DNA from 4 places in the Streptomyces sp. NPDC104381 genome. Region 1 is predicted to be linked to each of the others. Evidence: riboswitches for the same ligand, from Rfam matches in the RefSeq annotation. Region 1 holds a riboswitch; each other region holds the start of a gene.
What was found. Region 1 has a riboswitch for cyclic di-AMP ahead of ACZ607_RS10210 (C40 family peptidase). Riboswitches for the same ligand answer to the same signal wherever they lie in the genome.
Positions count from the first base shown of each region.

Region 2: another riboswitch for cyclic di-AMP. It lies ahead of ACZ607_RS31040 (LysM peptidoglycan-binding domain-containing protein); the one in region 1 lies ahead of ACZ607_RS10210 (C40 family peptidase).
Region 3: another riboswitch for cyclic di-AMP. It lies ahead of ACZ607_RS08590 (transglycosylase SLT domain-containing protein); the one in region 1 lies ahead of ACZ607_RS10210 (C40 family peptidase).
Region 4: another riboswitch for cyclic di-AMP. It lies ahead of ACZ607_RS09110 (M23 family metallopeptidase); the one in region 1 lies ahead of ACZ607_RS10210 (C40 family peptidase).

Region 1 covers NZ_JBVJNK010000003.1:143,265-148,460, forward strand. The annotation lists gene ACZ607_RS10195 (ATP-binding protein) at 1-11, shown strand, start outside; gene ACZ607_RS10200 (LysR family transcriptional regulator) at 100-1,014, opposite strand; gene ACZ607_RS10205 (LysE family translocator) at 1,087-1,737, shown strand; gene ACZ607_RS10210 (C40 family peptidase) at 1,756-2,226, opposite strand; cyclic di-AMP (ydaO/yuaA leader) riboswitch at 2,230-2,402, opposite strand; gene ACZ607_RS10215 (hypothetical protein) at 2,761-3,069, opposite strand; gene ACZ607_RS10220 (ABC transporter permease) at 3,497-4,492, opposite strand; gene ACZ607_RS10225 (TetR/AcrR family transcriptional regulator) at 4,603-5,196, shown strand, end outside.
Region 2 covers NZ_JBVJNK010000010.1:161,171-166,366, reverse strand. The annotation lists gene ACZ607_RS31050 (FtsB family cell division protein) at 1-117, opposite strand, end outside; gene eno (phosphopyruvate hydratase) at 212-1,498, opposite strand; gene ACZ607_RS31040 (LysM peptidoglycan-binding domain-containing protein) at 1,829-2,521, opposite strand; cyclic di-AMP (ydaO/yuaA leader) riboswitch at 2,522-2,690, opposite strand; gene ACZ607_RS31035 (transglycosylase family protein) at 2,981-3,940, opposite strand; gene ACZ607_RS31030 (cytochrome P450 family protein) at 4,046-5,196, opposite strand, start outside.
Region 3 covers NZ_JBVJNK010000002.1:809,415-814,610, forward strand. The annotation lists gene ACZ607_RS08580 (SIS domain-containing protein) at 1-285, shown strand, start outside; gene ACZ607_RS08585 (hypothetical protein) at 350-937, opposite strand; gene ACZ607_RS08590 (transglycosylase SLT domain-containing protein) at 1,143-1,991, opposite strand; cyclic di-AMP (ydaO/yuaA leader) riboswitch at 1,994-2,153, opposite strand; gene ACZ607_RS08595 (hypothetical protein) at 2,543-2,773, shown strand; gene ACZ607_RS08600 (TOBE domain-containing protein) at 2,923-3,318, shown strand; gene ACZ607_RS08605 (flavodoxin family protein) at 3,398-3,850, opposite strand; partial or broken gene ACZ607_RS08610 (heavy metal translocating P-type ATPase) at 3,939-5,196, opposite strand, start outside.
Region 4 covers NZ_JBVJNK010000002.1:975,918-981,113, forward strand. The annotation lists gene ACZ607_RS09095 (bifunctional acetate--CoA ligase family protein/GNAT family N-acetyltransferase) at 1-703, opposite strand, end outside; gene ACZ607_RS09100 (HPr family phosphocarrier protein) at 884-1,165, shown strand; gene ACZ607_RS09105 (GntR family transcriptional regulator) at 1,339-2,043, opposite strand; gene ACZ607_RS09110 (M23 family metallopeptidase) at 2,268-3,056, opposite strand; cyclic di-AMP (ydaO/yuaA leader) riboswitch at 3,069-3,237, opposite strand; gene ACZ607_RS09115 (M16 family metallopeptidase) at 3,428-4,810, opposite strand; gene ACZ607_RS09120 (M16 family metallopeptidase) at 4,837-5,196, opposite strand, start outside.

The sequences.
Region 1 (5,196 bases):
CCCAGGCCTGACGCGGCGGACGCGTGCCGGCCGCGGGAGCGGGGCCCTGTGCGGAGCGGCTCCCGGATGGATCGGCCCCTGCGTGGAGCGGGCCGGTCCTCAGCCTGCGGAGGCCCGGCCGAAGCCGCTGCGCAGCAGCGCCATCAGCGTCGTCGCCGCCGGGGTGTTCCGGTCCCCGCGGTGCACCACGGAGATCGTCCGCCGGAATGCGGCGGGTTCCAGCCGCCGGACGGCGAGTGGCGCCGGGGACATCGCCGCCACCATCTCCGGCACCACCGCCACGCCGATCCCCGCACTGACCAGGGCGCAGACCAGGGCGTAGCCGGGCGACTCGCACACCACCGCCGGGGTGGCACCCGCCTCGGCCAGCGCCCGCTCCACCCCGCGCCGCGGCGGATGGTCGGGGGCGCTGCTGATCAGCGGACGGCCCGCGAGTTCGGCCACCGGCAGCGGGCCGCCGCCCTCGGACAGCATCTGCCCGAGCGCGGTGACCAGCACCAGCTCCTCGACGAGCAGCGGCTCGGCCGACAGCCCGGCCGGCAGCGGCTGGGGAGCCGCGGGCTCGTACGCATGGGTCAGCGCCAGGTCCACGTCACCCGCCGCCACCGCGGTGACCCCGGCGGGCGGCTCGTAGTCCGTGACGGCCAGCTCCACGTCGGGGTGGGCGCGCCGGAAGGCCGTGAGCACGGGCGGCAGCAGATGGATCCCGGCCGTCACGAACGTACCGACGCGCAGCCGGCCGCCCGACAGCCCCGCGAGCCCGGCCAGCTCGTGCCGCGCCTGCTCCATCTCGTCCAGCACGCGTCTGGCCCGCCCCGCCAGCAGCTCACCCGCCGCCGTCAGCCGTGCCCCACGGTGATGGCGGACCAGGAGCGCGGCCCCCGCCTCCCGCTCCAGCTTGGCCAGCTGCTGCGAGAGCGCGGGCGCGGTGTAACCCAGCCGCGCCGCCGCGCGCGTGATCGAGCCGGCCTCGGACACCGCCACCAGCGCGGCCAGCCGCGTCGGGTCGTACATTAAGCATTCCTTTCGGCAGACCCAGAATATTGCAAGTACATGCTAAAGGGCCTGAGCGGCCAAGGTGGACCCATGGACGCACAACTGCTCGCCTTCGTCGCCGTCGCCGCGGGAATGGTGGCCCTCCCCGGCGCCGACTTCACGGTCGTCGTACGCAACGCCCTCGCATCCCGGCGGTCCGGGCTCGCCACCGCGGTGGGGGTCGCCGGAGGGCTGCTGGTGCACACCGCGCTGGCCGCCGCCGGACTCGCCGCCGTCCTCGTGACGATGCCCGTCCTGTTCCGCACCGTGCAGCTGCTCGGCGGCGCGTACGTGCTCTACCTGGGGCTCAGCGGTCTGTACGCGATGTGGCGCCGGGCGGCCACCACCGGCGCGGGCGCCGAAGCCCAGGAGGAGGACCCGGGCCGGGCGCTGCCGGGACTCGGACGCTCGCTGCGCCAGGGCTTCCTGACCAACGCCCTCAACCCGAAGGCCCCCGTGCTCTTCCTCAGCCTGCTGCCCCAGTTCGTCCCCGAGGGGCGGTCGGCGCTTCCCAGGACCCTGCTGCTGGCCTCGGTGGTCGTCGTGCTCGCGCTCGTCTGGTTCTCCTCGGTGGCCCTGCTCGTGGCCCGGCTGGGGCGGTGGCTGCGCCGGCCGCGTGCCTCCCGCGCGATCGAGGGGGGCAGCGGCACGGCGCTCACCGCGTTGGGGCTCGTACTGGTGACGGGCCCCCTGCTGCGCTGAACCGGAAGGGGGAGGGTGTCAGGCGACCCTCCCGTACCAGACGTTGCCGGACCAGATCTTCTCCAGCCGGACCACGGCGCCTGTCTTCGGTGAGTGCCAGATCTTGCCGCTGCCGGCGTAGATGCCGACGTGGTACACACTGCTGCCCGCATGGAAAAAGACCAGGTCGCCGCGTTTCCGCTGCGACCTGGAGATATGGCGGGTCTTGTTGTACTGCTGCTGAGCCGTACGGGGGAGTTTCTTGCCGGCCTTCTTGAACGAGTAGAGCGTGAGACCGGAGCAGTCGAACCGATGGGGGCCGGTGGCTCCCCATCTGTAGGGCGACCCCTTCTTCGAGGCGGCGATCTTGAGCGCCTTCGTCGAATGGGTCGCGGCCTCGGCGTCGTTCACGAGACCGGGGGCCATCATGGTGGTGCCTACGGCGAATGTCAGAACCGAAGCCGTACCGACACGGGCGAACAGAGACGGGACATGAACCTGCGCAGTCATGCGCAACCCTTCGTCAGCCGCCTGTGAAGGATGACCTGTCGGGTTCGGGCTGGCGAAGTTGCCCGGCCGCGTGGTGCGGCTTCACCCCGAGGGCCGTCCGGTTGCCCGGCCGGCCCGTTGTGCTCGGGTCCTCCACTCCTGCCGATCCACTTCTGTCGACCAGGCATCCGGACGGCGGCAGGACTCGGCGTCCGCCCGGACCGCCCCGCCGCGGTGGCGGGGGCTTGTCGTCCCAGGGATCTTTACGCACGCACTGCCGGATTTCCTCGCTGAAGTGGCGATATGTGAGAGTCGTCACGACTGATCCGATCGGGTGGACGCGGCCACCCGGGAGCCGTGACGACCGGGCCGGACCAGCCGCGTACCAGCGGCGGAACAACGGATTCCGCTCAGCGTCCGCGCCCGTTGCGCAAGTTGGGCTGTCCCTCGGGCGGGGTAGCTTCTACGCCGATCGAGCGAGCAAAACTCATCGGCCCGCCGGGCGTGTCGAGAAGAGGCGCCGAAAGGCGGGTTCCGCGACCGGTGGTGAGGCGTTCAACTCGACGGCGCGGGTGGCACGGCGACCCGTGCGGCGCGACGCTCGCCGTCCAGCAGCCGCAGTGCCCTGGCCAAGGTGTCCGCGTGGATCTGCGATTCACCCCGCTCGTGCATCAACACCAGCGCGTCCCGGAGGGCGGCGGCCTTGGACGCGAGCGCCTGGGCCGCCCGGAGCGCCCCGTACGTGTCGCTGCCACGGGCGGGGTTGATGCGGCCGAGCTGGTCGAGCGCCTCCAGGTAGCGGTCGATGAACTCGGCCTCGGCGCGGGTCAGGGCGGGAAGCGGCGGGAACTGGGGTGGGAGCATCGGGCGTTCACCTCGCGGGTGCGGCGGCCGGGACGGTGCGCGGTTCTCCATGACGTGGTCCACCGGCCCGAACGCCGGGGCGGCCGGGGCGTCGAGGAAGGTGTCCCGTTCGATGTCGGCGCTGATCTCTTGTGGGGAGCGCCCGTGCGGTGGGCCGGCACGGCCGTGAGCGACAGGTGTTCGCGCGTCAACTCGCGGGCCCGGGTGCCGAGATCGGAGGGCAGGCCCCGCAGCGGCTCCTCGGGGCGGGTCGCTGAATGACTACCCGGGTGCCCGGCAGGGCATGTCGGCGGCCGGGGGCTCCTGCCCCGAGCCGCACCGCGGCGCGGGAGGGCGCGGCCGGCCCTGTTCGCGCACGATCGTGGCACGGCGGGAGCCGCGCCCCCGCCAGTCCGGCGAGGGCGCGGCTCGTCCGGGTGGTGTCCCGTCAGCCGGCGAGGGCGGGCTCGGGGTGCCCGGCGGAGGAGGGGGACGGAGCGTCCGGCTCCGGGCGCCGGCGGCCGCCGGCCAGTACGGCGGCCAGGCCGACGGCCGCCCACACGGCCAGGGTCAGCGCGCCGCCGCCCGCCGCCGCGCCGTCGAAGAACGCGACCGACCGCAGCAGCGAGCCGCCCGCCCCCGGCGGGAGCCACTGACCGATCGCGCCGACCGGTTCGGGCAGCAGCTGAGGGGCGCTCGTGACACCCGAGAAGGAGTTGCCGAGCAGCACCATCAGCAGCGCGCCCACACCGATGCCCTTCGGGCCGAGCAGGGTGGCGAGCCCTCCGACGGCCGAGGCGATGGCCAGCACGGTCAGCCCGATGGCGCCGGCCTCCGCCCACCAGTCACCCGCCACCACGCCCAGCCAGCTGTGGGCGATCGCGGTGGCCGCGACACCGACCAGGGCCGATGCCGCGACGAGGGTCACGGCCGCCCTGGCACCGCGCAGTCCCATGACGGTGACCAGCGCACCGGCGGCGACACCGGCCAGGGCCAGCGGGAGGATGCTCGCGCCGAGCGCGGCGCCGCGCGGATCGGCCTCGGGCGCCGCGACGACATCGGTGACCGGTATCGCCGTGCCGGCGGGGGCCGAGGCCTTGACCGCCTCGGCCAGCAGCTGGGCGACGACGGGGCTCGCCGCGGAGGCGGTCAGCAGCTGCGGGCCCTCTGCGGTGACGACGACGGCGCCGTATACGACCCGGTCCTCGATCGCGGCACGGGCCGCGGCCTCGTCGGCGTAACGGTGGATGTCGAAGGCGCCCTCGCGCTGTTCGAACCGGCTCTGCACCTGCTCGGCCGCCGGGGCGGTGCCCGCGACGCCCACGGGCAGGTCGCGTGGGGCGATCCGGGCGGCGGGCCAGGAGAACGCCCAGAGGCTGAGCGTCACGATCAGCGGGACGAGGAGGATGACCGCGAGCGCGCGGCGGTTGGGCGCAGCAGGCATGACGACTGCCTCAATTCAAAGAGAAGGATCGTTCGTTTTAGTTAAGGCGGCCACTGTCCCCCCGGGTCCGGACGCTTGTCAAGAAGGAACGTTCGTTTTAGATTGGGGCCATGGCACGCGTATCCCAGGAGCACCTCGACGCCCGCCGCCGGCAGATCCTCGTCGGTGCCGCGCACTGCTTCGCCCGTAACGGCTTCCACGGCACCTCGATGCAGGACGTGCTGAGGGAGGTCGGACTGTCCGCCGGGGCCGTCTACCGCTACTTCGCGGGCAAGGAGGACCTGATCGCCGCCATCGCCGACGAGGCGTTCGTCAGCATCCGGCGGGCCTTCGAGGAGGCCGCCGAGCTCACCCCGCCGCCCACCCCCGACATCCTGCTGGGCAGGGTGGTGCGCGGGGTCTTCGAGGACCAGGTGTACGGGATGGAGCGCCGCACGATCGCCGCGCTCATCGTCCAGGTGTGGGCCGAGACCATGCGCAACGAACGGCTGGCCAAGACCCTCGACGACGGCTACACCGGCATGCGCGCGGCCTGGGCGAAGCTGGTGGACGCCTACCGGGCGGCCGGGCTGATGCGCGCCGACGTTCCGGCCGACGACGTGGCCCGCACCCTGATCGCCACCGCCCAGGGATTCATCGCCCAGGAGGCGCTGTTCGGCGGGGTCGAGCCGGACGTCCTGGAGAACGGCCTGCGCGGCCTGATG
Region 2 (5,196 bases), on a different contig from region 1:
CCGTGAACGGCGGGCCTGGCGGCGGTTCTGGGACCGGTAGACGCGGGCCGCCGTCTGCTCACCGAGCAGCCGCAGCCTGGTCGCGGTGGAGAACCGGTCGCGGTCCTTCCCGGCCATGTCTCACGCCTCCCCGTTACGCACGTCCGTCCCCGCACACGGTACGGGACCGGATGCGGGGACGGACGGAGGCTGGTGCTCCGGACTCGGGCTGTCAGCCCTCGAAGCGGAACCGCGGGAACGCCGAACGGCCGGCGTACACCGCGGCGTCGTCGAGGATCTCCTCGATGCGCAGCAGCTGGTTGTACTTGGCGACGCGGTCCGAGCGGGCCGGGGCGCCGGTCTTGATCTGGCCGCAGTTCACCGCGACGGCGAGGTCGGCGATGGTGACGTCCTCGGTCTCACCGGAGCGGTGGGACATCATGCACTTGAAGCCGTTGCGCTGGGCCAGCTCCACGGCGTCGAGGGTCTCGGTCAGCGAACCGATCTGGTTGACCTTGACGAGCAGGGCGTTGGCCGAGCCCTCCTCGATGCCACGGGTGAGGCGCTCGGGGTTGGTGACGAACAGGTCGTCACCGACGATCTGCACCTTGGAGCCGAGCTTGTCGGTGATGACCTTCCAGCCGGCCCAGTCGTCCTCGTACAGCGGGTCCTCGATGGAGACCAGCGGGTACGCGGAGACGAGCTCCTCGTAGTACTCGGTCATCTCGGCGGCCGAGCGGGACTTGCCCTCGAACTCGTAGACGCCGTCCTTGTAGAACTCGGACGCGGCGACGTCGAGCGCGAGCGCGATGTCGCGGCCCGGGACGTAACCGGCCTCCTTGACGGCCTCGAGGATGAGGTCGAGGGCGGCGCGGTTGGACTCGAGGTTGGGGGCGAAGCCGCCCTCGTCACCGAGACCGGTGGACAGGCCCTTGGTCTTCAGGACCTTCTTCAGCGTGTGGTAGATCTCCGCGCCCCAGCGAAGGGCCTCGGAGAAGGACTCGGCGCCGATCGGCGCGATCATGAACTCCTGGATGTCCACGTTGGAGTCGGCGTGCGAGCCGCCGTTCAGGATGTTCATCATCGGAACGGGCAGCAGGTGCGCGTTCGGGCCGCCGAGGTAGCGGAAGAGCGGGAGGTCGGACGCCTCGGACGCGGCGTGCGCCACGGCCAGCGAGACACCGAGGATGGCGTTGGCACCGAGGGAGCCCTTGTTCTCGGTGGCGTCCAGGTCGAACATCGCCTGGTCGATGAGGCGCTGCTCGGTGGCGTCGTAGCCGACGAGCTCCGGGCCGATCTGCTCGATCACGGCGAGGACGGCCTTCTCGACGCCCTTGCCCTGGTAACGGTTGGGGTCCCCGTCGCGAAGCTCGATGGCCTCGAACGCACCGGTGGAGGCGCCGGACGGAACAGCAGCACGTCCCGTGCTGCCGTCGTCGAGGCCAACCTCGACCTCGACCGTGGGGTTGCCCCGGGAGTCGAGGATTTCCCTGGCTACGACGACGTCGATGGACGGCACGAGGCATCTCCTTCTGGGATCTGACACTGGTTGTGCAGGGTCACTGTGGCCTTGCGCCACGAGCCTAACCGGCTCGGCACGCTCCGTCGGCCGTCCGCCCGTCCCCTGGGACGAAAAAGGACCCAAGGACCTGCATTCCGGGCAAAGCTCCAGAAATCTACTGGCGAGTAACCACAACTGTTGAACACTCACCTTCACGGCGAGCCCGCGAACGGCCCCCGGCCGGGGCGTCCCCGGGAGGGTCCGGACACGGCCCGGCCCGGCGCGCGGGGGGTCTGCGCGCCGGGCCCGGCCTCCGGGGCAGGAGGAGCGCCCCGGGGGTGTTTCCGACTACTTCAGGTGGAGCTGCTGGCCCGGGAAGATCAGGTCGGCCTCGTCGACGATGTCGTCGTTCAGCTTGAACAGCTTCTCCCAGCCGCCCTTGACCTTCTTCGCCTCGGCGATCTTGCTGAGGGTGTCGCCGGCCTTGACCTTGTACTCGCCGTCGCCCTTCTCGACCTTCTCGCCGGTCGGGGTGGTGACGGTCTTCTCGGGGGCCGTGCGCTTCTCGCTGCGCGTGGTGGGCTGCTCGGCCTTGCGCTCCGGAGCGGCCTGCGGGTCGGTGTCGCCGTTCTTCGACGCGCCGGTGTCGACGCCCGGGTCCACACCGTCGTTCGTCAGCCCGCCGGCCCCGGCGCAGGACCAGGCACCCGGGCCCTGAAGGTCGAGGAGCTTCTCGGCGGCGGCTATCTGCTGGTCCTTGGAGGCCAGGTCGGCGCGGGCGGCGTACTGCGTGCCGCCGGCGGCGGCCCAGCTGGACTGCGAGAACTGCAGACCGCCGTAGTAGCCGTTGCCGGTGTTGATGGACCAGTTGCCACCGGACTCGCACTGGGCGACAGCGTCCCAGGTGTCGACGGAGGCGGCGGAAGCGCCGGTCGCGCCCATCAGCGGCACGGCGACGGCGGCACCGGTGACACCGGCCAGGGTCGCGATGCGGACGGCCTTGGACGGGCGACGGTGCTTGCCCTTGCTGGAAAGCAGCATGGTTCTCCTCACCGACGCCTACGAGGTGAGCTGTCGGGTTCGGGCTGTGAGTGGCCCGGTCGCCCTACTCGCGGACGACTTCACCCCAAGCCGTACACGGCCCGTCTTCCGACGGCCGGGTCCGGCACTTACCTGGGTCCCCCGCTCCTGCCTACGGCGCTTTACGCGTCGGTCCCCTTCGGCCGACGGCAGGATTCGGCGTGACGGTCGAAGGTGCCCGCGGTGCGAGCGGCTCCGACCGTAAACACACGCAACCCCCACATTCAAAGATGGACATAACGGCCAATCAGCCCGTACCGGTTCGACGTGAAGGTTCGTTTTCGCAGGTCGGAGCCAATATGGACGGATCGGACGGACCGACCGCAGGAGTTGAAGCAAAGAGACCCATGTCTCACTTACGCATAAGTGGACATAGGCCTCTGAACTACCCCTGTTTTCGGGGCGTTTTCCCGCTTTTGATCAGTTGGCGGCGGCGGTCTCCGCCGAGTCGCCCTGCGCGTCGGACCCGAGGCCCAGGAGGTCCAGGCTCTGGCCGGGAAGGATCAGGTCGGGGTCGGAGCCCAGCTCGTCCTTGTTGGCCTCGTAGAGCGCCGGCCAGCCGCCGTCGAGGTCCTGCGCGTCGGCGATCGACCAGAGGTTGTCGCCTTCGCGGACGGTGTACGTGCCCTCCGCGCCCTGACGTGCCTCGGACTCACCGCGCGAGGCGTGGCGGCCGGACTCGCGCCCCTCGTCCAGGTCCGCTCCCGCGCTCGTCTCGGGGGCGGGCGTGCCCCGGTGCTTGCCGCCCGTCCCGCCGTCGCCCCGGGAGGCGCCGGACGTCCCGGAGGGCTCGGGGGTCGGGGTGGCGGACGGCGACGCGTCCGTGTCGTCGTCCTGGCCGGCCGTGTCGTCGGCCTCGTCGGACGGAGCCTTCGATCCGGACGAGGGCGTGTCGGACGGCGTCGCGGTGTCCGAGGGCTCGGCGGAAGGGGTCTCGGACGGGGTCGCGGTGTCGGAGGGCTCCGCGGACGGCTCGCCGCCCGGGTCGACGCCCGGCAGCGTGCCGTCCAGGGCGAGCCCGGAGATCACCGCGCAGCTCGGCCATGCCTGCGGTCCCTTGTCGTCCAGGACCTTCTCCGCGACCGCGATCTGCTGCGAGCGGCTGGCCAGGTCGGCCCGGGGGGCGTAGGCCGTGCCGCCGTACGCCGACCACGTGTCCTGCGAGAACTGCAGACCGCCGTAGTAGCCGTTGCCGAGGTCGGCACTCCACATGCCGCCGCTCTCGCATTCGGCGACCCTGTCCCAGGTGGACGCGTCGGCGGCCTGCGCGCCGCCGGCGCCGAGCAGCGGGATGGCGATGGCCGATCCGGTGACGCCTGCGGCGACGACGATGGCGGGTGCCTGGCGAGGGCGGCGGTGTCTGCCGGTCGCGGAGCCCATGGGGTTGCCTTCCGTGTGACTGACTTGTGACGGGTGAGTCGAACGGTGAACCTAGCCCTACTCGAACGTGTGTCACAAGTCGATGCAGCAGAGATCACGTGAAAGTCACAGAGTTGACAGGCTGTCACCTTTTTCGGCGGGCTCCCCGGGACCGAACTCCACGGGAAGCGTGCGCAGTCCACGCATGATGAGTCCGCCGCGCCAGCGCAAATCGGCAGGATCCGCAGCGAGCCGCAGGTCGGGGAGGCGTCTCAGCAGGGTCGCCAGCGCCACCTGGCCCTCCAGCCGGGCCAGCGGAGCCCCCAGGCAGTAGTGGATGCCGTGCCCGTATCCGAGATGCTGATTGTCACTGCGTGCGAGATCCAGGGTGTCCGCATCCTGGAATCGCTCCGGGTCCCGGTCGGCGGCGGCCAGCACCACGAGGACGGGGTCGCCGGCCGCGATGTCCTGCCCTCCCAGGGTCACGGGCTCGGTGGCGTAGCGCCAGGTCGCGAGCTCCACCGGGCCGTCGTAGCGCAGCAGCTCCTCGATGCCCGTGGCGAGCAGGTCCGTCTCCCCGGCGGCCAACGAGCGCTCCAGGCGCTCGCGCTGGGACGGGTTGCGCAGCAGGGCGTAGGTGCCGTTGCCGATGAGGTTCACCGTCGTCTCGAAACCGGCGAAGAGGAGGATGAAGGCCATGGCCGCGGCCTCGTTCTCGCTGAGGTGCTCGCCGTGGTCGCTCGCCCGGATGAGCCCGGAGATCAGGTCGTCGCCGGGATTCTCCCTCTTACGGTGGATGAGTTCGGCGAGATAGCCGCGCATCTTCTTGACCGACCGGGCCACCCCGCCGCGTGGCCCGCCGCCGTGCCGGATCATCATGCCCGCCCAGTCGCGGAAGTCGTCCTGGTCCTCCCGGGGCACCCCCAGCAGGTCGCAGATCGCGTAGATGGGCAGGGGGAACGCGAAGTCGTGGATCAGGTCCGCCTTCCCCTCCTCGGCGAAGCCGTCGATGAGGCGGTCCGTCAGCTCCTGCACGCGCGGCGCGAACTCCGCGACCCGGCGCGGGGTGAACGCCTTGGACACGAGCCGGCGCAGCCGGGTGTGGTCCGGGGGGTCGATGTTCAGCAGATGCGTCATCAGCTCGGCCTTGCGCTCGCCCGGGATGCCCGTCTTGCCCTTGGCGTTCGCGGAGCCCGCGTGGTGGGCCGGGTTCTTGGAGAGCCGGGTGTCGGCGAGGGCCTGCCGGGCGTCGCCGTACCGGGTCACCAGCCAGGCCT
Region 3 (5,196 bases), on a different contig from region 1:
CTGTCCTGGACCGAGTCGTATCCGGCGATGGAGTACCGGCACGGCCCCATCAGCATCGCCACGGCCGGGACGGCGACCTGGATGTTCGGCGCCGCTCCGGACGGGTTGCGGGAGCAGGTGCTGGCGACCGGGGCGCGCTGGGTGGAGAGCGGACTGGACCCGCTGGCCGATCTGGTGCGGGTCCAGCGGCTGGCGATCGCCCGCGCGGCGGCCCGGGGCCTGGACCCCGACCAGCCGCGCCATCTGACGCGGTCGGTCGTGCTCGGCACGGCGGCCGGCGCCTGAGCCGTCGCGGCATGCCGCGCACCGGGCCGGCGGGCGGCCCGGTGCGCGGAGGCGACCGGAGGGGTCAGGCCTCTTCGAAGTAGGCGTCCAGCGCCTCGTCGAGTTCCGCCGTCCATGTCTTGAGGTCGCCGCGGGCACCGGCCTCGACCTCGGCGTTGAACCACCGGCGGCTCGACAGGTGGACGGTCACGGTGAACCGGCGGCCGAAGCGGCCCGTCCTGACCTCGACCGCGCCGATCTCGGACCAGTCGAACTCCGCCTCCTGGTCGTCGAGCCGGAAGCGGACCCCCTCGGCGTCCACCCGGATGGACCCGCGCCGGTCACTGACCTCGAAGACGGGGCCGTCCTCGTCGCGGGCGCCCTCACGGGCGGCTTCGGGGGCCGCGCCGTCAGCCGGCGCCTCGTCGGCCGTGGCCGCGTCGTCGATCGCGGCCGCCGCCGAGCCGTCCACGTGCTCCTCGGCCGCCTCCGGGGCGAGCGCGCCCTCGGCGTCGGCCTCCGGTACCGCGTCGGCCGGCTCGGGCTTCCGGGGCGCCTCCTCCGCTTCCGCCTCCGTCCGCGCGGGGGCAGGGGCCGTCAGGCCGGGGATGTACGCCGGGTCGGTCCCCGCGGCGAACTCTGGCTTGGTGTTCGAATCTATGCGCTGCTCCACGGCGGGCAGTATGGACGACGAACCTGTACGAGACCAGTCAACCGGGTTCCGCCCGGCCTGTCGGCGGCCGGGACGGCGCGGTCACGGCACACGCGACGCCGTACAAACGGACGACGGGTGGTACGGGTTCCGCCGAACCCGTACCACCCGTCACTTCTGTCCCTCTGTCACACGCCGTGCGTCAGGGGTTCCGCCTCGCCGAGGCTCAGTAGGCCCCGAAGACGTTGTCGATGGAGCCGTACTTGTCCGCGGCGTAGTTGCACGCGGCCGTGATGTTGGCGACCGGGTCGTAGCTGTCCATCGACGTACCGGGCACGTGGTAGGCCTGGAAGGTCGGGTCGATGACCTGCAGCAGGCCCTTGGACGGGACGCCGTTGATCGCGTTGATGTCCCAGTTGTTGATGGCCTGGGGGTCACCCGCGGACTCGCGGATGATGTTGCGGTGGATGCCCTCGTAGGTGCCGGGGATGCCGTGCTCGGCCATGACGGCGAGCGACTCCTTGATCCAGCCGTCGAGGTCGTTCGTGTACGAGACCGGCTCGGCGGCAGGAGCGGTCTCGGCGGCGGGCGCGCCCTCCGCGGCGGCGGAGGTGCTCGTGCGCTCCGAACGGTCGGCGCGGTCGGCGCTCTGCTCGGCACGGTCGGAGGCCTTGGACTCGGCCTTGTCCGCGGACTTGTTCCCGGCCTTGCCACCGAGGGTCAGCTCGAGACCGGGGTGAATCAGGTCCGGGTTTCCGCCGACGGCCTTCTCGTTGGCCTCGTACAGGGCCTTCCAGCCACCGTTCACGGAATGCTCCCGAGCGATCTTCGCAAGGGTGTCACCCACGACCACGGAATACGAGGCGGGCTTGGACTTCTGCGCGGCAATTCCCTTGCCGGTCGCGGCAGTCGAGGTGGCGGCCTTTTCGACGGCGGCCGGCTGGGCCGGGGCGGCGAAGGCGCCGGTAGCGCCGATCACGGGGAGGGCCAGGGCGGCTCCACCCGTGGTCACGGCGATGATGCCGCGAGTCAGCGAACTGGTCCTGAAACGACGGTGCTTACCATTTTCGGGCATGCTGAATTCCTCTCCGTCGCCTGCGAAGTGAGCTGTCGGGTTCGGGCTGGAGATGCCCGGCCGCATGGGAATGCGACTTCACCCCGAGCCGCTCCGGAAACCGGATCGGCGCTTACTTGGGTCCCCCGCTCCTGCCGTACGAGAAGTGATCGGTCGGGTAACCGGACGGCGGCAGGATTCGGCGTTCCGCCCGGAGTGATGGTGACCGTAGGCGAGAAATAGGGAAAGGAACAAGCCTGGTTCGTTGATCACAATTCATTCGCAAGATCAATTCTTGTGAATTCATGTAATCCACCCCACATCGCGTCCGTCACTTCTCTTGGCACAGAAGGGAACCGACTGCCGCACCCCTGCGTCGGGGGCGCATAAGGTGACGCTGGTCACGGCGCCCGATTCGGGCGTTTTGCGCCCGAGCGAAGGCCCCAGGTCACACGAAATGGCCTTTTATGGATTACGGGATCAATTTCAAGAAACCGACTCAAACCGGGCATACGACTCACAAAAGGCGCTGGCGGGCATACCTGGAGCGTCCATGTGGAACCGATCCGGCTATGACTGAAAGCCCTCACGCCTCGGCCCCCCGGATCACCGTCCTGCCCGTCCAGCCCGGGGATCCGCCCTTCCGCGTCGTGGAGATCGACGGAGAGGTGATCGGAGGCGCGACCGACATGACGGACGTCCTGATCGCCGCCTCCGCGGCCGGAATCCAGGTCCATGACCTCGACGACCCGGCGGTCGTCCGCTGGGTGGGCGGGGGCAAGCTGACGTGGAAGCCGCGCTGAGCGGGCTCCGACGGCGGGCCACACACTGACGGCCTCCGCGCCCGGCCGCATGCACTCGGAGGATTCCCGCTCCGCCGACGGGCTCGCATATGCAAGGAGTTATACGAACTAAGCTTGCATATGCGAGAAGATCTCTTACCATGTCACGCATGCAGACCTACACCATCGGGCAGGCCGCGCGCCTCCTCGGCGTCAGCCCGGACACCGCACGACGCTGGGCGGACGCCGGCCGGGTGGCGACCCATCGCGACGAGGGCGGGCGCCGTCTCATCGACGGCCGTGATCTGGCGGCGTTCTCGATCGAGGTCGGCCAGAGCGGCGGCGGCGACGAGGAGGCCTCCTACACCTCGGCGCGCAACGCCTTCCCGGGCATCGTCACGGCCGTGAAGCTCGGCGACGTGGCCGCCCAGGTCGAGATCCAGGCCGGTCCGCACCGCCTCGTCTCGCTGCTGACCAGGGAAGCCGTGGAGGAGCTGGGGCTGGAGGTCGGCATCGAGGCGACGGCCCGCGTGAAGTCGACCAGCGTGCACATCGACCGCGCCTGAGTCGGGAGAGCCGCCGCCGCGGCTTTCGTACGGGCCACCGGGGAGCGGCGTGAACGGCTGCGCCCCCGTACCGGGCCCGTCAGTCCATCAGGCCGGCGGCGAGCGTCGCCCCCAGCTCCCAGCACGCCTCGGTGTCGGCCTTGCCCGGCTCACCGGTGACGGTCACGGCGTCGGCCGCACGGCGCCATCCGAGGCCCGTCGTGATCGCCTCGATGCCGCGTACGGCGCCGGTGACGTCGTTGCCGCCGTGCACGTAGTAGCCGAAGGGCCGGCCCTTCGTCGCGTCCAGGCACGGGTAGTAGACCTGGTCGAAGAAGTGTTTCAGGGCGCCGGACATGTACCCGAGGTTCGCCGGGGTGCCGAGCAGGAAGCCGTCGGCCGCCAGCACGTCGGACGCCGTGGCGGCGAGGGCCGCCCGCCGCACGACCCGTACGCCCTCGATGTCCTCCGTCGTCGCGCCGGACAGCACCGCTTCGAACAGTGCCTGGCAGTTGGGCGACGGGGTGTGATGCACGATCAGCAGAGTGGCCACGCCACCGAACCTACCCGTTGGCCGGGTCCCCCGCGCTGCTGGGGGACGCGGGCCCGTGGGCATGGGAGGAGGCGCGGGCGCCGTCCCGGTCGGCGGCGCGGAAGCCGCGCAGACGGAGGCTGTTGCCCACGACGAAGACCGACGAGAAGGCCATGGCCGCGCCCGCGATCATGGGGTTGAGCAGACCTGCCGCCGCGAGCGGGAGGGCGGCCACGTTGTAGGCGAAGGCCCAGAAGAGGTTCGAGCGGATCGTGCCCAGCGTGCGGCGGGAGAGCCGGATCGCGTCGGCGGCCACCCTCAGGTCCCCCCGTACGAGCGTCAGGTCGCCGGCCTCGATGGCGGCGTCCGTGCCCGTCCCCATGGACAGGCCCAGGTCGGCCTGGGCGAGCGCCGCGGCGTCGTTGACCCCGTCGCCGACCACGGCGACGGTGCGCCCCTCCGCCTGGAGCTTCCTGACGACCTCGGCCTTGTCCTGCGGCATGACCTCGGCGATGACCTGGTCGATGCCGACCTCGGCCGCGACGGACTCGGCGACCGCCTTGTTGTCGCCGGTCAGCAGGACGGGCGTCAGCCCGAGGGCGCGCAGCCGCCGGACGGCCTCGGCGCTGGTGTCCTTGACCGCGTCGGCGACCTCCAGGACCGCGCGCGCCTCGCCGTCCCAGGCGACCGCGATCACGGTGCGCCCGTTCTCCTCGGCCAGGTCCTTCGCCTTCCTCAGCTCGTCGGGGAGCCCGATGGCCCACTCGGCCAGCAGCTTCTCGCGGCCGACGAGCACCGCGTGGCCCTCGACGACGCCCTGGACACCGAGCCCGGGGGCGTTGGCGAAGTCCTCGGGCGTGGGCAGCGCGCCCACCTTGGCTGCGGCCCCCTCGGCGACGGCCCGGGCGATCGGGTGTTCGGAGGAGTGCTCCAACGCTCCGGCCAGGCGCAGCACTTCGGCCTCGTCCGTGGTCCCGGAGGCGTGGACCTTCAGCAGGGTCATCCGGCCCGTGGTGACGGTGCCCGTCTTGTCGAGGAGGATCGTGTCGGCCCTGCGGGTGTTCTCCAGGACCTCAGGTCCCTTGATCAGGATGCCGAGCTGGGCGCCGCGTCCGGTGCCGACCAGCAGGGCGGTGGGCGTGGCCAGCCCCAGGGCGCAGGGGCAGGCGATGATCAGTACGGCGACGGCGGCGGTGAAGGCCGCGGTGAGTCCGGCACCGGAGCCGAGCCAGAAGCCGAGGGTGGCGAGCGCCAGCCCGATGACGACCGGCACGAACACCGCGGAGATCCTGTCGGCCAGGCGCTGGGCGGCGGCCTTGCCGCTCTGGGCCTCTTCCACCAGCCTGGCCATCCGGGCCAGCTGGGTG
Region 4 (5,196 bases), on a different contig from region 1:
GCACCGACCTGCCGACGCCGCCCGGCGCCCGGCCGACGCCGATGACCGCGACGGACCCGGGGGCCAGCAGCCGCTGGACGGAGCGCGCTTCGGCGCGCTGTTCCCGGGCGCGCTGCACCGCCAGGGACTCGGCCGTGGGCTCCAGGTCCAGGGTGAGGTGGACGGAGCCGTCCTCGAAGCTGCGCTGCTGGGTGAAGCCGGCATCCCGGAACACCTTGATCATCTTGTTGTTGGCGGGCAGCACCTCGGCGGCGAAGCGCCGGATCCCCCGCTCCCTGGCCACCGCCGCGATGTGTTCGAGGAGGGCCGACGCCACACCGCGGCCCTGATGGGCGTCCTGCACGAGGAAGGCGACCTCGGCCTCGTCCGCGGGGGCGGAGGCGGGCCGGCCCTGCCCGTCGATCCGGTCGTAGCGGACGGTGGCGATGAACTCGCCGCCGACCGTCACCGCCAGTCCCACCCGGTCGACGTAGTCGTGATGGGTGAAGCGGTGGACGTCACGGGCGGAGAGACGCGGATACGGGGCGAAGAAGCGGTAGTACTTCGACTCGTCGGACACCTGCTCGTAGAAGCTGACCAGCCGCTCGGCGTCGTCCGTGGTGATGGGCCTGATCCGCGCGGTGCCACCGTCACGGAGCACCACGTCCGCCTCCCAGTGGTCGGGGTACGCGTGATGCGGACTCTGCTCCGGAGTGGGCTCCATGGGCAAAGCCTACGGCTCGGGCTTTTCGTTCGGCCCGAACCCGGGCCGAACCGTACGGGAGGCCGGTGCGTGAGCGGGTACGAGGCCGGTACGGGAGGCCGGCGGCGGTGCCGGGCACAGCGGTACCGCACTGCATGAGAGACTGGTCTAGACAACCATTGATACGTGAAGGGCAGAACCATGGCTGAGCGCCGCGTCAACGTCGGTTGGGCCGAGGGCCTGCACGCCCGCCCCGCTTCCATCTTCGTCCGTGCCGCCACGGCCTCCGGCGTCCCCGTGACGATCGCCAAGGCGGACGGCAACCCCGTCAACGCCGCGTCCATGCTCGCGGTGCTCGGCCTGGGCGCCCAGGGTGGCGAGGAGATCGTGCTCGCGTCCGAGGCGGACAACGCCGAGGCCGCCCTGGACCGTCTGGCGAAGCTGGTCGCCGAGGGGCTCGAGGAGCTTCCGGAGACCGTCTGATTCCGGCCGCTTCGAACCGGAATTCTTCTCTGCGGAATAAGCCGCGGCACCCCCGACCGGGAGCCGCGGCTTTTTCCGTTCTCCGGCGGAACGACCGAAGCCCGCAATTGCAGTTTCAGGGCAGCAGAAAGAATGCCGCTCGATCACGGCCCTCTTTGTATACGGCGTCATTGTTAATGACGGGCTCCCGCGATGTTTACGGGGTGTTGCGAAGTCCTCACCCTGGCCGGGCCCACCGTGCGGCCCGGAGCCGGGGGGCGTCGCAGCCGGTGGGCCGCGGTGGCCCGTTCGGCGTGCTGGACGGCGAGCGCCCTGGCCCGCTCCGGGTCGCGGCGCGCCACGGCGTCGACGAGAGCGCCGTGCTCGGCCCAGGAGTCCGCGGGGCGGGCCGGCTGCTCGACGGCGTACATCCAGGCGATCTTGTGCCGGAGCTGGGTGAGGAGCGCGATCAGAGCGGGGCTTCCCGAGGCCTGTGCCAGCGTCTCGTGGAACCAGCCGCCCAGGGAGCGCAGATCCTCCCCCTCGCCCCGGCGCACGCGTTCCTGGCCCAGCCTGACCAGGCCGCGGAGCACCTTGAGGTGCGCCTCGGTGCGCCGCTGGGCCGCCCGGGCCGCTCCCAGGGGCTCCAGGAGCATGCGGATCTCCAGAAGGTCCGCGGCCTCCTGCTCCGTGGGCTCGGCGACACAGGCACCGGCGTGCCGCCGCGTGACGACGAACCCCTCGGACTCCAGGGTGCGCAGCGCCTCCCGCACGGGGACGCGTGAGACCCCGTAGCGACGCGCGAGCACCTCTTCGGTGAGGCGGCTGCCGCGCTCGAAGACACCGGAGACGATGTCGTCACGGATTGCCGTGCATACCGAATGCGCGGGAATGCGCATGTCCGAACCTCCGCCTTAATCCCCGCGAAACGCGGCCGATCGACGCCTGTTCTGTGACTCTATTGCAACCGGCCGGAATTTCCGATGGCGGGGTGGAATCCATGGATATCTTTTGGCCAGGGATCACTTCCGCGAGGGCTTCGACGGGGGCCTCGCGCCGGGACACGGCGAAGGCCCCGGGCGGATGCCGGGGCCTTCGTCGGAGCCTGTGCCGCGGGGTCGGGTCAGACCTGGACCCCGTGGGCGCGGAGGTAGGCGACCGGGTCCATGTCCGAGCCGTACTCGGGGGTGGTCCGGGCCTCGAAGTGCAGGTGCGGACCGGTGGAGTTGCCGGTCGAGCCGGAGATGCCTATCTGCTCGCCCGAGCCGACGCTCTGGCCGACGGAGACGCCGATCGAGGAGAGGTGGCCGTACTGGGTGTACGTGCCGTCCTTCATCCGGAGCACGATGTTGTTGCCGTACGCGCCGCCCCAGCCGGCCTCGACGACCGTGCCGGCGCCGACCGCGACGACGGAGGTGCCGGACGCGGCCTGGAAGTCCACGCCGGAGTGGCTGCCGGAGGACCAGAGCGCGCCGCCGGACTTGTAGCCGGTGGTCACGTGCGAGCCGGCGACCGGGAGGTGGAAGGCGTTCAGCCGGGCGCGCTCGGCGGCGCGGGCGGCGCGCGCCTTCTCCTCGCGGGCCTCCTTGGCGCGGGCCTCCGCCTTGCGCTTGGCCTCGGCCTTGGCCTTCGCCCTGGCCTTCGCTTCGGCCGCGGCCTTCGCGGCGACGTCGGCCTGGTGCTTCTGGGCCTTCGCCTGGGCCTCGATCTGGGCGGCGAGGGTGGTGTCGAGGGCGACGGTCTGGGTCAGACCGGTGGCGGTGACGGCCTCGGAGTCCGCGGCGACGGCCGGGGAGACGGTGGCACCGAGTACGCCGGTGGTGGCCAGGGCGGCGACACCGGCGACCTTGGCGCTCCTGCGTGTCAGGCGGCTCGGGGCACGGTGCTTCCCGGTGGCACGGATGAACGCCATGGAGGGGCTGGTCCTTTCCTTCCTTCTCGCCTACCGGGTTAGCTGACGGGTTCGGAGCAGGAAGGTCTCCTACGGATCACTGGGCCCTCGTCGAGGTGCAGGGATCCGATTCACCCCAGGGACTTCGTGGGTCCCCGGCTCCCCAGGCTCGCGCCTGACGGGGACTCGGCGATGACTGTCCGGCGCCGCGGATGCGGCATTCGTCCGGCGGACAGCCGAGCCGACGCTAGAGCGGGCCCCTTCGTCCCGCCAAACGGAAAGGGTCTTTTGTCACCCATCCCACAGGACGAATGCCAATCTTCCTCCCGAAACGGGCAAATGACAGAACCCCGGCGGAGTGCGCCCGCCGAGGTCCGTCGTGTCCTGCTCCGTCAGCCGTTGACGACCGACACCTCGCCGATGCCGAGTGCCTCGACGGGCTCCTTGATCTGCGCGGCGTCCCCGACCAGCACGGTGACCAGCCGGTCCACCGGGAAGGCGTTGACCACGGCGGCGGTCGCCTCGACCGTGCCGGTCGCGGCCAGGCGCGCGTACAGCTCGGCCTGGTAGTCGTCCGGCAGGTGCTGCTCCACCTGGTCGGCCAGGGTGCCCGCGACGGAGGCCGCCGTCTCGTACTTCAGCGGGGCGACGCCCACGAGGTTCTGCACGGCGGTCTCACGCTCGGCGTCGGTGAGCCCTTCGGCCGCCAGGGTGCGCAGGACCTTCCAGAGGTCGTCGAGCGCGGGGCCGGTGGACTCCGTGTCGACGGAGCCGCTGATGGCGAGCATCGCCGCGCCGGTCGCCCCGGACGAGGAGCCGGGCGCCGTCGAGCGCAGCACCTGTCCGAAGGCACGGACACCGTAGGTGTAGCCCTTCTCCTCCCGCAGCACGCGGTCCAGCCGGGAGGTGAGGGTGCCGCCGAGGCAGTAGGTGCCGAGGACCTGGGCCGGCCACACGCTGTCGTGCCGGTCCGCGCCGATCCGGCCGATCAGCAGCTGCGTCTGCACGGCGCCGGGGCGGTTCACGATGACCACACGGCCGGTGTCGTCCGCGGTGATCGGGGGCACGGGCCGGGCTTGGCCGGCGTTGCCCGACCAGTCGCCGACGGTCTCGGAGAGCAGCGCGTCCAGGTCCACCCCGGTGAGGTCCCCGACGACGACCGCCGTCGCCGTGGACGGGCGGACATGGGCGTCGTAGAAGGCGCGCACGGCGGCGGCGTCGATCCGCCGGACGGTCTCCTCGGTGCCCCGGCGCGGGCGCGACATCCGTGCGGTGGCGGGGAACAGCTCCTTGGAGAGCTGCTTGGCGGCCCGCATGCCGGGGTTGGCCTGCTCGTGGGGGATCTCGTCGAGGCGGTTGCCCACCAGGCGCTCGATCTCGCTCTCGGCGAAGGCCGGGGCCCGCAGCGCCTCGGCGACCAGGCCGAGGGCCTTGGACAGCCGGGAGGCCGGCACCTCCAGGGAGACGCGGACACCGGGGTGGTCCGCGTGGGCGCCCAGCGTGGCGCCGCAGCGCTCCAGCTCCGCGGCGAACTCCTCCGCGGAGCGCTTGTCCGTGCCCTCGGACAGCGCGCGGGCCATGATCGTGGCGACGCCGTCCAGGCCCTCGGGCTCGGCGTCCAGCGGGGCGTCGAGGAAGATCTCCACGGCGACGACCTGCTGGCCGGGCCGGTGGCAGCGCAGCACGGTCAGCCCGTTGGGCAGGGCGCCGCGCTCGGGCGCGGGGAAGGCCCAGGGCCTGGCCTCGCCGGCGGTCGGCTGCGGGTGGTACTCCATCGCTACTCCAGTCACGGCGGCGTCGGTCACTTGTCGGCCCCCTCGGGCGCGTCGGTGTCCTCGGTCTCGTCGGCCGGCTCGACCGGCTCGTAGACCAGGACCGCACGGTTGTCGGGGCGCAGGTGTGCCCGGGCGGCGGCCTTGACCTCGTCGGCCGTCACGTCGAGCACACGGCCCACCGCGGTCAGGGCGAGCTGCGGGTCACCGAACAGGACGGCGTACTTGCACAGTTCGTCCGCGCGGCCCGCGACCGTGCCGAGACGGTCCAGCCACTCGCGCTCCAACTGCGCCTGGGCGCGCTCCATCTCCTCCGGGGTGGGACCCTCCTCGGCGAAGCGGGCCAGCTCCTCGTCGACGGCCGCCTCGATCTGCGGCACCTCGACACC